Regions from separate parts of the Streptomyces rishiriensis genome, predicted to be linked through region 4. Evidence: riboswitches for the same ligand, from Rfam matches in the RefSeq annotation. Region 4 holds a riboswitch; each other region holds the start of a gene.
The links. Region 4 has a riboswitch for cyclic di-AMP ahead of QF030_RS18260 (LysM peptidoglycan-binding domain-containing protein). Riboswitches for the same ligand answer to the same signal wherever they lie in the genome.
Positions count from the first base shown of each region.

Region 1: linked by a shared signal. The riboswitch ahead of QF030_RS20610 (M23 family metallopeptidase) and the one ahead of QF030_RS18260 (LysM peptidoglycan-binding domain-containing protein) in region 4 are both predicted to bind cyclic di-AMP.
Region 2: linked by a shared signal. The riboswitch ahead of QF030_RS24780 (transglycosylase SLT domain-containing protein) and the one ahead of QF030_RS18260 (LysM peptidoglycan-binding domain-containing protein) in region 4 are both predicted to bind cyclic di-AMP.
Region 3: linked by a shared signal. The riboswitch ahead of QF030_RS34190 (M23 family metallopeptidase) and the one ahead of QF030_RS18260 (LysM peptidoglycan-binding domain-containing protein) in region 4 are both predicted to bind cyclic di-AMP.

Region 1 covers NZ_JAUSWV010000002.1:4,092,359-4,095,558, reverse strand. Annotated here, with positions in the region: gene QF030_RS20620 (dihydrofolate reductase family protein) at 1-764, shown strand, start outside; tRNA gene QF030_RS20615 (tRNA-Met) at 836-909, shown strand; cyclic di-AMP (ydaO/yuaA leader) riboswitch at 1,228-1,394, shown strand; gene QF030_RS20610 (M23 family metallopeptidase) at 1,404-2,429, shown strand; gene QF030_RS20605 (aldo/keto reductase) at 2,615-3,200, shown strand, end outside.
Region 2 covers NZ_JAUSWV010000002.1:5,004,675-5,007,874, forward strand. Annotated here, with positions in the region: partial or broken gene QF030_RS24770 (GNAT family N-acetyltransferase) at 1-335, opposite strand, end outside; gene QF030_RS24775 (HAD family hydrolase) at 627-1,451, shown strand; gene QF030_RS24780 (transglycosylase SLT domain-containing protein) at 1,555-2,028, opposite strand; cyclic di-AMP (ydaO/yuaA leader) riboswitch at 2,032-2,231, opposite strand; gene QF030_RS24785 (polyprenyl synthetase family protein) at 3,175-3,200, shown strand, end outside.
Region 3 covers NZ_JAUSWV010000002.1:7,162,322-7,165,521, reverse strand. Annotated here, with positions in the region: gene QF030_RS34195 (rhamnogalacturonan lyase family protein) at 1-544, opposite strand, end outside; gene QF030_RS34190 (M23 family metallopeptidase) at 784-1,743, opposite strand; cyclic di-AMP (ydaO/yuaA leader) riboswitch at 1,748-1,907, opposite strand; gene QF030_RS34185 (alpha-galactosidase) at 2,212-3,200, opposite strand, start outside.
Region 4 covers NZ_JAUSWV010000002.1:3,562,866-3,566,065, reverse strand. Annotated here, with positions in the region: gene QF030_RS18265 (LysM peptidoglycan-binding domain-containing protein) at 94-1,125, shown strand; cyclic di-AMP (ydaO/yuaA leader) riboswitch at 1,331-1,516, shown strand; gene QF030_RS18260 (LysM peptidoglycan-binding domain-containing protein) at 1,520-2,227, shown strand; gene eno (phosphopyruvate hydratase) at 2,621-3,200, shown strand, end outside.

The DNA.
Region 1 (3,200 bases), 530 kb from region 4:
TCGCCGCGGACGCCGTCCCGCTCGGCCCCGAAGTGGACTGGCGCCGCCTCCTCGAACACCTCCACGACGTCCGCGGCGTACGGCGGCTCATGGTCGAGGGCGGCGGCACCGTCCACACCCAGCTGCTCCGGCAGGGCCTCGCCGACGAGCTCCAGCTCGTCCTCGCCCCGCTCTTCGTGGGCGACCCGTCCGCGCCCCGCCTCTTCGGGCCCGGCGGCTACCAGGGCGGACGGCTGCGCCTGGTGGAGTCCCGGCGTATCGAGGACGTCGTCCTGAACCGCTACGAGCCCACCGCACCCGGCACGGGACCGCTGCCCGCCGCGGCCGACCGGCACTGGCTGGCCCTGGCCTGCGCCCTCGCGGCCGACTGTCCGCCGTCGGAGACCGCCTTCAGCGTCGGCGCCGTGATCGTGGCCGCCGACGGCACGGAGCTGGCGCGCGGCCACTCCCGCGAGGCCGGCGACCCGGTCGTGCACGCCGAGGAGGCCGCCCTCGCGAAGCTCGACCCCGCCGATCCCCGGCTGCCCGCGGCCACCGTCTACAGCAGCCTCGAACCGTGCGCCCGCCGATCCTCCCGCCCGGCGCCCTGTGCCCGCCTCATCCTCGACGCCGGAGTGGGCCGGGTGGTCACGGCCTGGCGCGAGCCGGACACCTTCGTCACGGACGCGGACGGAACCGGTCTGCTGGCGGGCCGGGGCGTCGACGTCCTCGTGCTTCCGGAGTACGAGGAGCGGGCGAAGGAGCCGAACCGCCACCTCCTCTGAGGCCGCCGGGGCCCCGGTGATCAACCGATGTGCTTTCTGCCCCGCCGATGGCGTACAGTTGTGTTCATCGCCGCGGGGTGGAGCAGCTCGGTAGCTCGCTGGGCTCATAACCCAGAGGTCGCAGGTTCAAATCCTGTCCCCGCTACTGATGAACCGAAGGCCGGAATCCGAAAGGGTTCCGGCCTTCGGTGTTTTCGTCGCGCATCCCATCCCCTTACTGCCGGTGACCGGGCGACCGCCCTGCGCATTACAACTGAGTTACCATCACCACTCCTATGACTGACGGGGCGTTTACGGGGCATGGCGGGGGGCGGTCAACTCGCCCGTTTTTCACCGCTGGTGGCCTAAAAGTCCAGGCCGGGAATGATGTTGATCAAGAGGAACGGCTTGGAAACCCACCCCCGGGTCTATTAACGTTCGATAACGCAGCGCGGTCGTCCCAGCCGGCACCAGAGTCGGCTCCGTGCGGCACGTGCCGAATCCCGCAAGGGAACCGGGGAACCACCACCTTGGGGTGAATCACGCGGAAGCCGTCGTGAACTCGCAGAGTCCACGACCGGTATACGCGCGTAGGAGACCTTCCCGCTCCGAACCCGTCAGCTAACCCGGTAGGCGACGGAAGGAAAGGAGTGCGCCCGCGTGGCGTCCAACCCGCCTGCCCCCGAGGCCCCGTACGCGCCCAGCCAGCCGTCCACCGACACCTTCGGCTACGGCGGCTATCGCACCGACGAGGGACCTTGGGAGGAGTGGAACCCCACCGCGGAGTCCACTCGCCCGGTACGCGGCAAGCACCGCGTCGCCAAGCAGCGCGGCGGCGGATTCGCCCGCAGCTCCACCGTCCTCGGTGTCGGCGTCATCGCCGCCGTCAGCGCGGGTGGCATGGCCAGCGCCAACACCGGCAAGGCCCCGGTCTCCATCTCGATGCCGGACCTGCCCAACGTCGGTTCGCTCATCTCCGACGACGACGAGCCCGTCCAGGAAGCCGCGCCGGCCCTCGCCGGCTTCGGCTCCGAAGCCGCCCTGGACACCGAGGAGAGCGCCGCCGACGCCGGCGAGGCGCTGCGCAGCCGGATCATGGCGCAGGCCGAGTCGCAGCAGTCCCAGGTCGAGGTCAAGGCACTCGCCGCAGCGGCCGAGGCCGAGGCCGACGCCGCCGCCAAGGCCGAGAAGGAGGCGGAGGCCAAGGCCGCCGCCGCGAAGAAGAAGGCCGCCGAGGAAGCCGCCGCGAAGGCCGAGGCCGCGCGCCTGGCCGAACTGGCCAAGCAGTACACGCTGCCGACCTCCTCGTACACCATCACCTCGACCTTCGGCCAGGCCGGTTCCCTCTGGTCCTCCGGCTACCACACGGGTCTCGACTTCGCCGCGCCGACGGGCACCCTCATCAAGGCCGTCCACAGCGGCACCATCACCGAGGCCGGCTGGGCCGGTTCCTACGGCTACCGCACCATCCTGACCCTGGACGACGGCACCGAGCTGTGGTTCTGCCACCAGTCGTCGATCAGCGTCAGCGTCGGCCAGAAGGTCGCCACCGGTGATGTGATCGGCCGGGTGGGCGCGACCGGGAACGTCACCGGGGCCCACCTCCACCTCGAGGTCCACCCGGGCGGCAGCGCCGACGGCATCGACCCGGCGGCCTGGCTGCGCGGCAAGGGCCTCAACCCCTGAGCCGCCCGTCCGGACACCCCTGATGCACCCCGCAGCCCTGACGCCCTCCGCGTCGGGGCTGCCGGTCCGTGCCAATCCGCTGGGGCTGATCCGCTGTGCCGGGCACCCCGTTCGGCTGTGCTGTTCACATGTTCTTCGCGTCACGCGCGGAATGGGCGGACCGTCGGCTTCCGTTGAGACCGAGCATGACGTCTCTTCGCACACTCGGCTCCTCCGACCTCGAGGTCTTCCCGCTCTCCCTCGGCGGCAACGTCTTCGGCTGGACCGCCGACGAGGCGGCCTCCTTCGCCGTACTCGACGCCTACGCGGCCGCCGGCGGGAACTTCGTCGACACCGCCGACTCCTACTCGTCCTGGGTCGAGGGCAACAGCGGTGGTGAGTCCGAGACCATCATCGGCAGCTGGCTGAAGGCCCGGGGCAACCGCGACGACGTCGTGATCGCCACCAAGGTGAGCCAGCACCCCGAATTCCGCGGCCTGTCCGCCGACAACATCAAGGCCGCCGCCGACGCCTCGCTCCGCCGTCTGGGCACCGACCACATCGACCTCTACTACACGCACTTCGACAAGCCCGAGGTGCCCGTCGAGGAGATCGTCGGCGCGCTCGACGAGCTGGTGAGGGCGGGCAAGGTACGGCACATCGCCGCCTCGAACATCTCGCCCGAGCGCCTGCGGGAGTCCCTGGAGTTCTCCGACCGTGAGGGCCTGGCCCGGTACGTCGCCCTCCAGCCCCACTACAACCTGGTCTCCCGCGACACCTACGAGGGCGCCC
Region 2 (3,200 bases), 1.4 Mb from region 4:
CCTCCAGGTTGTCGAAGGCGAAGCTCGACAGGGCGCACGCCCGCATCAGTTCGGCCGCCTTCAGTCCGAGACCCGGGGCCAGCACCGCGCCCTGCGCGTCCGAGACGCCGTACGCGAGGGCCTGCCCCTGTCCGAGCCGGCCCCGCTCGTGGGGCAGGAAAGCCGACCGGCTCCCGCCCCTCGTACACCACCGCCACCCGCGAGCGTGGCCTCACCAAGCCCACGGCGTCGGTGAACTCCGGTTCCATGAACGGGTTCCGCGGAAGCCCGGACGCGGCACGCAGCGCGCGCCACCGCTCCCTCTCCCCCTCGCCGAGATCCTGCGGCCCCAGCACACGAATGCGCCCACTGCTCAACCCGACCCCCCGATCAAGTCCCCCCTGGACACCTGGACGGTACCGCTCCACCCGGGCATCGCGGTAGGTAGCGTCACATGTTGCTGCCAACCGGTGCAGAGGCCTTTAACCGTCCACTACCCGGCGAGGTGTCAGAAAGCCGTTCCATTGAGTCGGTCGGCAGCCAGTCGTGAGCCAGGCACACAAGGGGAGTTGGCAGAACCGGACAGGACTTCGACGTCGTCCGGTTCGCGTCGAACCCGGGGACCCCGGGATCCGTATTCTCTGATCATGGCCGCACCCACCGCATATGCCGCGCGCACCGCGTACTCCCTCATCGCCACCGACCTGGACGGGACGCTGCTCCGCGGCGACGACACCTTCTCCGACCGGTCGCTCGACGCGCTCGCGCGGGTGGCGAGCGCCGGCGCACGCCACCTGGTGGTGACCGGACGGCCCGCGCCCCGGGTGCGCCCGCTGCTCGACCGGCTGCACAGCAGGGGGCTCGCGGTGTGCGGGCAGGGGGCGCAGTTGTACGACGCCGGCGCGGACCGTCTGCTGTGGTCGGTCACCCTGGACCGGGAGCTGGCCGAGACCGCGCTCGGCAAGATCGAGGCGGAGGTCGGGCAGCTGTACGCGGCCGTCGACCAGGACGGGGTCGACGGGCTGACGCTCATCGAGCCGGGCTACCGGATGCCCCACCCGACGTTGCCCGCCCTGCGGGTCGATCGACGCGACGATCTGTGGTGCGAGCCGATCAGCAAGGTACTGCTGCGCCATCCGACGTTGTCCGACGACGAGTTGGCGTCGACGGCCCGCTCGGTGGTCGGCTCCCTGGCCACCGTCACCATGTCGGGGCCGGGCACGGTCGAACTCCAGCCCTGCGGGATCACCAAGGCGACGGGTCTGGCCCTGGCCGCCGAACACCTGGGGCTGCGGCCCGAGGACACCGTCGCCTTCGGGGACATGCCCAACGACATCCCGATGTTCGACTGGGCGGCGCGAGGCGTCGCCATGGCCAACGCCCACCCGGAACTCAAGGCGGTGGCCGACGAGGTCACGACGTCGAACGAGGACGACGGCGTGGCCGTCGTCCTCGAAAGACTGTTTCCGTAACCGGCTACCGGCACCGGCTACCGGGCGTCGGGTAGCGGCACCGGCTGCCGGGTGTCGGGTAGCGGCACCGGCTGCCGGGACCGGTGACCGGTCGGCGGGACGGTCAGTACGCGCCGAACACGTTGTCGATCGAGCCGTAGCGCGCGGCCGCGTAGTTGCAGGCGGCGGTGATGTTCGCGACCGGGTCGTACGAGTCCCACGACGTCCCGTTGACGTGGTAGGCGCGGAAGGTCGGGTCGATGACCTGGAGCAGCCCCTTGGACGGGATGCCCGCGGCCGCGTTGGAGTCCCAGAGGTTGATGGCGTTGGGGTTGCCGGAGGACTCGCGGATGACGTTGCGGTAGATGCCGTTGTACGTCCCCGGGATGCCGTGCTGCCCCATGACCTGGAGGGAGGCGCGGATCCAGCCGTCGAGGTTGTTGGCGTAGCCGAGGCTGGTGGCGGTGGAGACGGCCGGGGTCGCCGCGGAGGCGGTGGTCGCCCCGAGGACGGGAAGGGCGAGCACGGCCGCGCCGGTGGCGGCGACGGCGAGCGTGCGGACGAAACGGTTGCGGCGCGGCTGAGCGGCAGCGGGCATGACGAATTTCCTCTCCGGCGCCTGCGAGGTGAGCTGTCGGGTTCGGGCGGGAGCTGCCCGGTCGCGTCCTGACGGACGCGGCTTGACCCCTAGCCGTAAGGCCTGCCCGAAACGTCTTGTGTATCCAAGACGTACGGAAAGTCCGTTTCGGCGACTTACCTGGTTCCCCCGCTCCTGCCGAGCGGTATCGGTGGGTGTGCGAGCGGCGGCAGGATTCGGCGTTCCGCCCGACAGGCCGGGAACGTATGCGAGAGCACATGTCCGGAACAAGTACCGGATTCACAGATCACCCCTATTGACCTTGGTCTGTGGCCTATGGGGTGCTTGATCCTTTGTGGGTGCAAACCTTCAACTTGCTTAAGGCGTGCGGAGAATCGGTGAAGGGTGAGGGTAGACCGGATCTTCGCGGGGAGTGAGCCAACTCACCAGCATCCACAAGAGCGGCGAATCGGGCATTCGCCCCAACTCCCTATTAATAGACCGATGGTGAATCAGTGCCGAATCGGTGGCGGGCCGACGCCGGTTCGATGGCGACCCGGCGCCGGTTCGACGGCGGGTCGACGGCGGGTCGACGGCGGGTCGACGGCGGGTCGACGACGGGGCGACGACGGATCGCGCAGAGGGGGGAGGGAGGTGGACGAGAAGGGGAGGGGATCGGAGGCGGCGAGAGGGGGTGGGGAAGGGGGGAGGGGGTGGAAGGGGAGTGGGGGGAGGCTGGAGGAAAGGCGGAGGGGGGCTGGAGGAGGGGGAGGGGTGAGGGGCGCGCCTGCCGTCGCGCTCGACGGGTCGCGGGGGGAACCTGAGAAGAAACGCGTGATCGTCGTCACGCGCAAAAGGGGTGCGCGGACGTTTCGGAGCGGCCGGCGGCCCGTCCGAGGACATGAATCTCCACTTCCCGGAAACTCTCTTCATGTCCGCTCATATGAGCTGATCGAAAACATTTCGGGCGTGATCCGACCGGGCCTGGCCTGCGGGGCACCTCTCGGGCGCCTCCTGGAGACCTCCCGGGCGAGCCCATTCGAGCCCGCGGGACGTGGGGGCTATCGGTGATCGAAACGTGACCGGATACGCTGACTTGAGTGATGGCAGAGACCTATCGACAAACCGCGTAATCGCCAGTAGACACCAGCAGACAGGAGACCCCTCGTGACCGTCGTCGGGCCGTTCGGGCT
Region 3 (3,200 bases), 3.6 Mb from region 4:
TGTAGGCCTCCAGCAGGTCGGGCCTGTCACGAGTTCCGGACAGTCGGCTGACGACGAGCTCGTAGCGTCCGTCGCCGTCGAGGTCACCCGGCCAGGCGTGCTGCACGGTGTAGCCGTCGGCGCCGGCCAGCGGGATCTCGGCGTAGCCGTCGGTGAAGCGCAGAGCCGCCGGACTCGGTTTCTGCACCCGCCCGTCGACGACGGCGCGGACGGTGTACGTCCCCGTCCCCGGGCTGTCGTCCTGATAGGTCGTCGACTTGCGTATCGGATCCCGGTTGAGCCGGCGTCCGTTCTTGTAGACGTTGAAGGCGAGGGCGTCGCCGTGCCGGGCGTATTCCGTGCCGAGCAGCCGCCAGCTGAGGAAGGTCCCTCCGCCGGAGGGAGTGGCGACCAGGCCGCGGTCGAGGTTCTCGACGATCCGGCGCGGGATGCCGGTGGCGTGCCCGGCGGGCGCGGAGACGAGCCCGGCCAGCAGGGTGACGGCGGTGACGGCGGCCGCGGCCGCGGCGCCCTTGATGACGATGCGTCGGTCGACGCCGGACACAGGACCTCCGAAGAGCTGTAGAAAGCGCTTGCTCACTGACGGAGATCACTGTGGCCCCACTCTGTCCCGCCTGTCGACGGAACACGAAGGGATGCCACACGAACGCAATAGAACGATCATGAACGCGCAAACTCCAACATCGCCCCGCCCCTCCCCGGGCATGCCGAAGGCCGAACCCGGGGGATCAGGGTCCGGCCTTCGGCCGCGTGTCAGGCGGGAGGTCGTCGCAGTCGGAGGGGTCAGCCGACGGAGACGCCGTGCGCGCGGAGGTACGCGATCGGGTCGACGTCGGAGCCGTAGTCCGGCGTGGTGCGGATCTCGAAGTGCAGGTGCGGACCGGTCACGTTGCCGGTCGCACCGGAGAGGCCGACCTGCTGGCCCGCGGTCACGGTCTGGCCTGCCGAGACGGAGAGCTGGGACAGGTGGGCGTACTGGGCGTAGTAGCCGTCGGCGAGCTTGACGACGACCTGGTTGCCGTACGCGCCGTCCCAGCCCGCGGAGACGACGGTGCCGGCGCCCACGGCCTTGAGGGTGGTGCCGGTCGGGACGACGAAGTCGGTGCCGGTGTGGTAGCCGCTGGACCACATGCTGCCGGCCGTGTGGTACGCCGTGCCGACGGTGGCGCCCGCCACCGGCAGCGTGTAACCGCTGGAGGTGCCGGTGCCGCTCTCGGCGGCCTGGGTGACCGCCTTCGAGGAGGACGAACCGGACGAAGAGGAGGAAGAGGACGACGACTTGGTTCCGGACGCCTTCGACTTCGACGAGGAGGACGAGGACGACGAGCCGGAGGACGAACCGGTGCTGCCGGTCGCGGCCTTCTTGCCGATCGAGAGCTTCAGCCCCGGGTGGATCAGCGACGGGTCGCTGCCGACGGCCTGACGGTTGTCCTGGTACAGCCTCTGCCAGCCGCCGCTGACGTTCTGCTCGTCGGCGATCTTCGACAGGTAGTCGCCGGAGCGCACGGTGTAGGACTCGGCGGTCGTGGCGGTGGCCGTCTTCTGCGCCACCGGCACCGACTGCACGGCCTTCTCCGCAACGGTCTGGGAAGCCGACTGGGCGACGGACTGAGCGGGGGCCGCGTGGGCGCCGGCGGCGCCTATGAGCGGAAGGGCGAGCGCGGCGCCGCCCGTTCCGGCGACGGCGATGGAACGGGCGAAGCGCTGGGTCTTCGGACGGCGGTGCTTACCCTTCGCGGGCATGGCGAATTCCTCTCCGGCGCCTGCGAGGTGAGCTGTCGGGTGCGGGCTGGAGATGCCCGGCCGCGCCGAGGCGCGGCTTTACCCCAAAGCCTGTTCCGGAGACCGGAACAGGCGGTTGTACCTGTGGGTCCCCCGCTCCTGCCAGGTACGGGTGAGTGTGCGGGCTCCGGGCGGTGGCAGGATTCGGCGTCCGTCCGGATTGGTGTGGAACGTAAGCGACCAGGACGCACAGGGACAAGCAGAGGTTGCGCTGTCGACTCCTTTCTCTTGATCCCTTGTGAGAATTCCCGGTCACACGGCGTGACGCGAAGAGCCCGCTTCGCGCCAAGCCCCCTTGCAAAGGGCGCGAATTACGTGGGCATGACGAGCCACGCAGGGTCACGGATATGACGCTGCTCACGTGACAGCTCTCCAGGTTCCTTTATTCCAGAGCGAGTTGGAACGAAGGAACCAATTCGGACAGAAACCTCAGATACGACGCAGGCGGATAACCGTCGCATCAAGGTCGCCCCGGAGGTCGGCGCGCAGCCCGTGATGCAGCAGGACCGCCCCCCGGTGGACTTCGCCCGTTTCACGGCATTCGTACGATGCCGTCGGGTCGAGTCCGCGCAGCCGCAGCGGCGGTACGGGCTCCCCGAACCGCTGTGCCTGGAGCCAGGCGAGGACGACGCTGTCGTCACCGCGCACGTACTGGACGGCGCTCAGTCCGCCCGCCGGGGGCCGCAGCCGGTAGAGGTCGCCCTGCTGCACAAGGGACCGGATCTCCTTGTAGAGGTCCACCCACCGGCGCGCCTCGGCGAGCTCTTCCTCGCTCCACTCGGAGAGGTCCCCGCCGACGCCGAGCACGCCGGCCATGGCACTCACGAACCGGAAGCGCAGGGTGCTGACCCGGCCGTTGAGCTGGGTGTTGGGGCTGTCGGTGACCCACGCCGCCATGACCCGGGCGGGGTGGATCTGGCTGAAGCCGTGCTGGATGTCGAGCCGGTCGAGCGGATCGGTGTTGTCGGAGGTCCACACCTGGTCGGTGCGGCTCATGATCCCGAGATCGATGCGCCCGCCACCCCCGGAGCAGGACTCGAAGGCGACCCCGGGGTGAGCCGCCCGCAACCGGTCCACCAGCGCGTACAGGGCCCGGACGTGGTCCACCCAGAGACGCTGCGGGTAGGGGTCGTCCGGCCACCCGGCGTCGGTGAAGCAGCGGTTGAAGTCCCACTTCACATAGTCCACGGGCGCGCTGGAGAGGAGGCCGTGGAGCTGCTCCCAGAGGTACTCCTGGACGTCCTCGCGCGCGAGGTTCAGTACGAGCTGATTGCGGAACTCCGTCCGCTTTCGTCCGGATTGGAACTGCACCCAGTCGGGGTGGGCCCGGTACAGGTCGCTGTCCGGGTTGACCATCTCGGGCTCGACCCAGATGCCGAACTGCATGCCGAGATCGTGCACCGTGTCGGCGAGGGGCT
Region 4 (3,200 bases):
AAGTGATCGTCTGCCGATACGTTCACTCGTCAGCGCGGAGCATCGGTCCTACCCGCCGCGCCGGTCAGTGCTGTCCAGAGAAAGGCCCTTCGCATGCTCTCCGGGAACGGTCGTCACCGTCGCCCCCGCCAGGCCCCGGCCCTCCTCGTCGCGGCCGGAGTGACGGGCTCCGCCATCGCCATCCCGCTGCTCGCCGCGTCCGGCGCGAGCGCGGCCGACGGCACGGTGTGGGACAAGGTGGCGCAGTGCGAGACCGGCGGCTCGTGGAGCGCCGACGAGGGCGGCGGCGAGTACGGCGGCCTGAGCCTCACCCAGAAGGACTGGGAGGCGTACGGCGGCCTCGACTACGCGGCGAGCCCCGACCTGGCCAGCCGCAGCCAGCAGATCGCCGTGGCGCAGAAGGTGCTCGCGGCCGACGGGATCGGCGCGTGGGGCACCTGCGGGCTGACCTCCGGGCTCACCCAGGCGAACGGTGCGCTGAGCGTGGACACCGGCGTGGCGGACGGCTCGTCCGACTCATCCGGCTCGTCCGACTCATCTGGGTCCTCCGGATTGTCCGACCTGTCCCGGGGGCTGTCCGGATCCTCGGGCTCCTCGGGCTCCTCGGCCGACGACTCCTCCACCGGATCGTCCGACTCGTCCGGCGATTCCGCCAGTTCGCCCTCGGCGTCCGCTTCCTCCCCTTCGTCCTCTTCCTCCGCCGCCGCGGATGACTCCGGCACGTCCGGGGATTCCGGCGGCAGCGGCGACGGCTCCACGGCCGACGCCTCGCCCACGGCGGCCCCGGGAGCGGACGACTCGGACAATTCAGGCCAGACCGAGGGCTCTTGGAGCCTCGTCGACACCGGTTCCCTCGGCTCCGGCAAGCATCGCGGCGCCACCGCGGACGAGGCCGCGACCGAGAGCGCGACCGACTCCGGCGTGGAGGGCACCACCACCGCCTCCGCCGGCCGGCATGCCGCGGCCACCTACGTCGTCCAGGAGGGCGACTCCCTCGCGTCCATCGCCGACTCCCTTGGCCTCGACGGCGGATGGCGCGCCCTCTATGCCGAGAACAGGGACCTCATCGGCGTCGACCCGAGCAACATCGCCGCCGGTCAGACCCTCGACACAGGGGTGGAATAGGGCGCAAAGCCCAAGAAAAACAGCGGGAGTTCACGTCACGCTTCGCGCCGAATGTCCGGTTTGGTGAAAGTGTGGGATGAGTCTCAGAAGCCCTGATCGTCTTTGAAATTCGGCCGATCGCGTGTCTACGGTCGAGGCCGCTCGGCAACCCGGGCCCCGGCCGTCGCAACGCCGAATCCTGCCAGCGACGCCCCGGGAACAGTCGTCGCGTCAAGCGCCGCAGGCAGGAGCGGGGGACCCAAGGTAAGTGCCGCGCCGGTCGGTTGACCGGAACGGCTGGGGGTGAAGCCACACCTCCCACGGAGCAGCGCTCCGGTGGGCGAGGAGTGGCCGGGCAACTCACACGGCCCGAACCCGACAGCTCACCTCGCAGGCGTCGGTGAGGGGATCCACCATGCTGTTTTCCGCGAAGGGCAAGCACCGCCGTCCGTCCAAGGCCACCCGCGTCGCCGCGCTCGCCGGCGTCACCGGTGTCGCCATCGCCGCCCCGCTGATGGCGGCCGGCAACGCCTCCGCCGCCACCTCCTCCGAGTGGGACGCGGTCGCCCAGTGCGAGTCCGGCGGCAACTGGTCCATCAACACCGGCAACGGTTACTACGGCGGCCTCCAGTTCTCGGCGTCCACCTGGGCCGCGTACGGCGGCACCGCCTACGCCTCCACCGCCGACCAGGCCTCCAAGTCCCAGCAGATAGCCATCGGCGAGAAGGTCCTCGCGGGTCAGGGCAAGGGCGCCTGGCCGGTCTGCGGCACCGGCCTGTCCGGCGCCGCCTACAACGGCTCCGCCGCCGACTCCTCGGGCTCCGGCTCCTCCAGCTCGTCCAGCTCGTCGAACAGCGGCAGCACCAGCAGCCGCTCGACCGAGGAGCAGAGCGCCTCCCGCTCGACCGACCGCCCGGCCGCCTCCAAGACGGTCACCACCCCGACCGGCAAGAAGGTCAAGAAGGGCGACGGTGAGTACAAGGTCGTCAAGGGCGACACCCTCAGCTCCATCGCCGAGAAGCACAAGGTCAAGGGCGGCTGGGCGAAGCTGTTCGAGCTGAACAAGGACATCGTCGTCGACGCCGACCTGATCTACCCGGGCCAGCAGCTGCACCTGAAGTGACACGTCGCCCGAGGTGACCCGGCGCCCGAGGCGCCGCCGCACCCGGAGTGACACCTGGCTGCCAGAGAAGCCACAGCGCCCTCACATCCGAGGTCGGCACACTGAAGACCTCGTGAGGGTCACCCCCCGTCCCCACGGGCTCCCCGCTCCGGTGCGTGTTCCCCCGTACGCACCGGAGCGGGGTTTCTCTTTGCCCGTTCGACACTTCCTGGGGGCCTTTCTCGGCCACCCCCTTTGTTCCGGGCGGAAACAATAGGTACCGTCTGTCTGTCCACGGGACGGTCGGTCGGCTGCCGACGGCCCCGGGGCGGTTAGGCTCTAGTCGCAAGGCTCAGCAAGGGCTCGTCAAGGCCCCTGGGCCCCGCACAACCAGCGTCACATCCCAAGAAGGAGATGCTCGTGCCGTCCATCGACGTCGTCGTAGCCCGGGAAATCCTGGACTCCCGAGGCAACCCCACGGTCGAGGTCGAGGTCGGCCTCGACGACGGCAGCACGGGTCGTGCCGCCGTTCCGTCCGGCGCCTCCACCGGTGCCTTCGAGGCCATCGAGCTGCGCGACGGTGACCCCAACCGCTACCACGGCAAGGGTGTCGAGAAGGCCGTCCTCGCGGTCATCGAGCAGATCGGCCCGGAGCTCGTCGGTTACGACGCCACCGAGCAGCGCCTGATCGACCAGGCCATGTTCGACCTGGACGCCACCGACAACAAGGGCTCGCTCGGCGCCAACGCCATCCTCGGCGTCTCGCTCGCCGTCGCCCACGCCGCCTCCGAGGCCAGCGACCTGCCGCTGTTCCGCTACCTGGGCGGCCCCAACGCGCACCTGCTGCCGGTGCCGATGATGAACATCCTGAACGGCGGTTCGCACGCCGACTCCAACGTGGACATCCAGGAGTTCATGATCGCCCCGATCGGCGCGGAGTCCTTCTCCGAGGCGCTGCGCTGGGGCGCCGAGGTCTACCACACCCTCAAGAAGG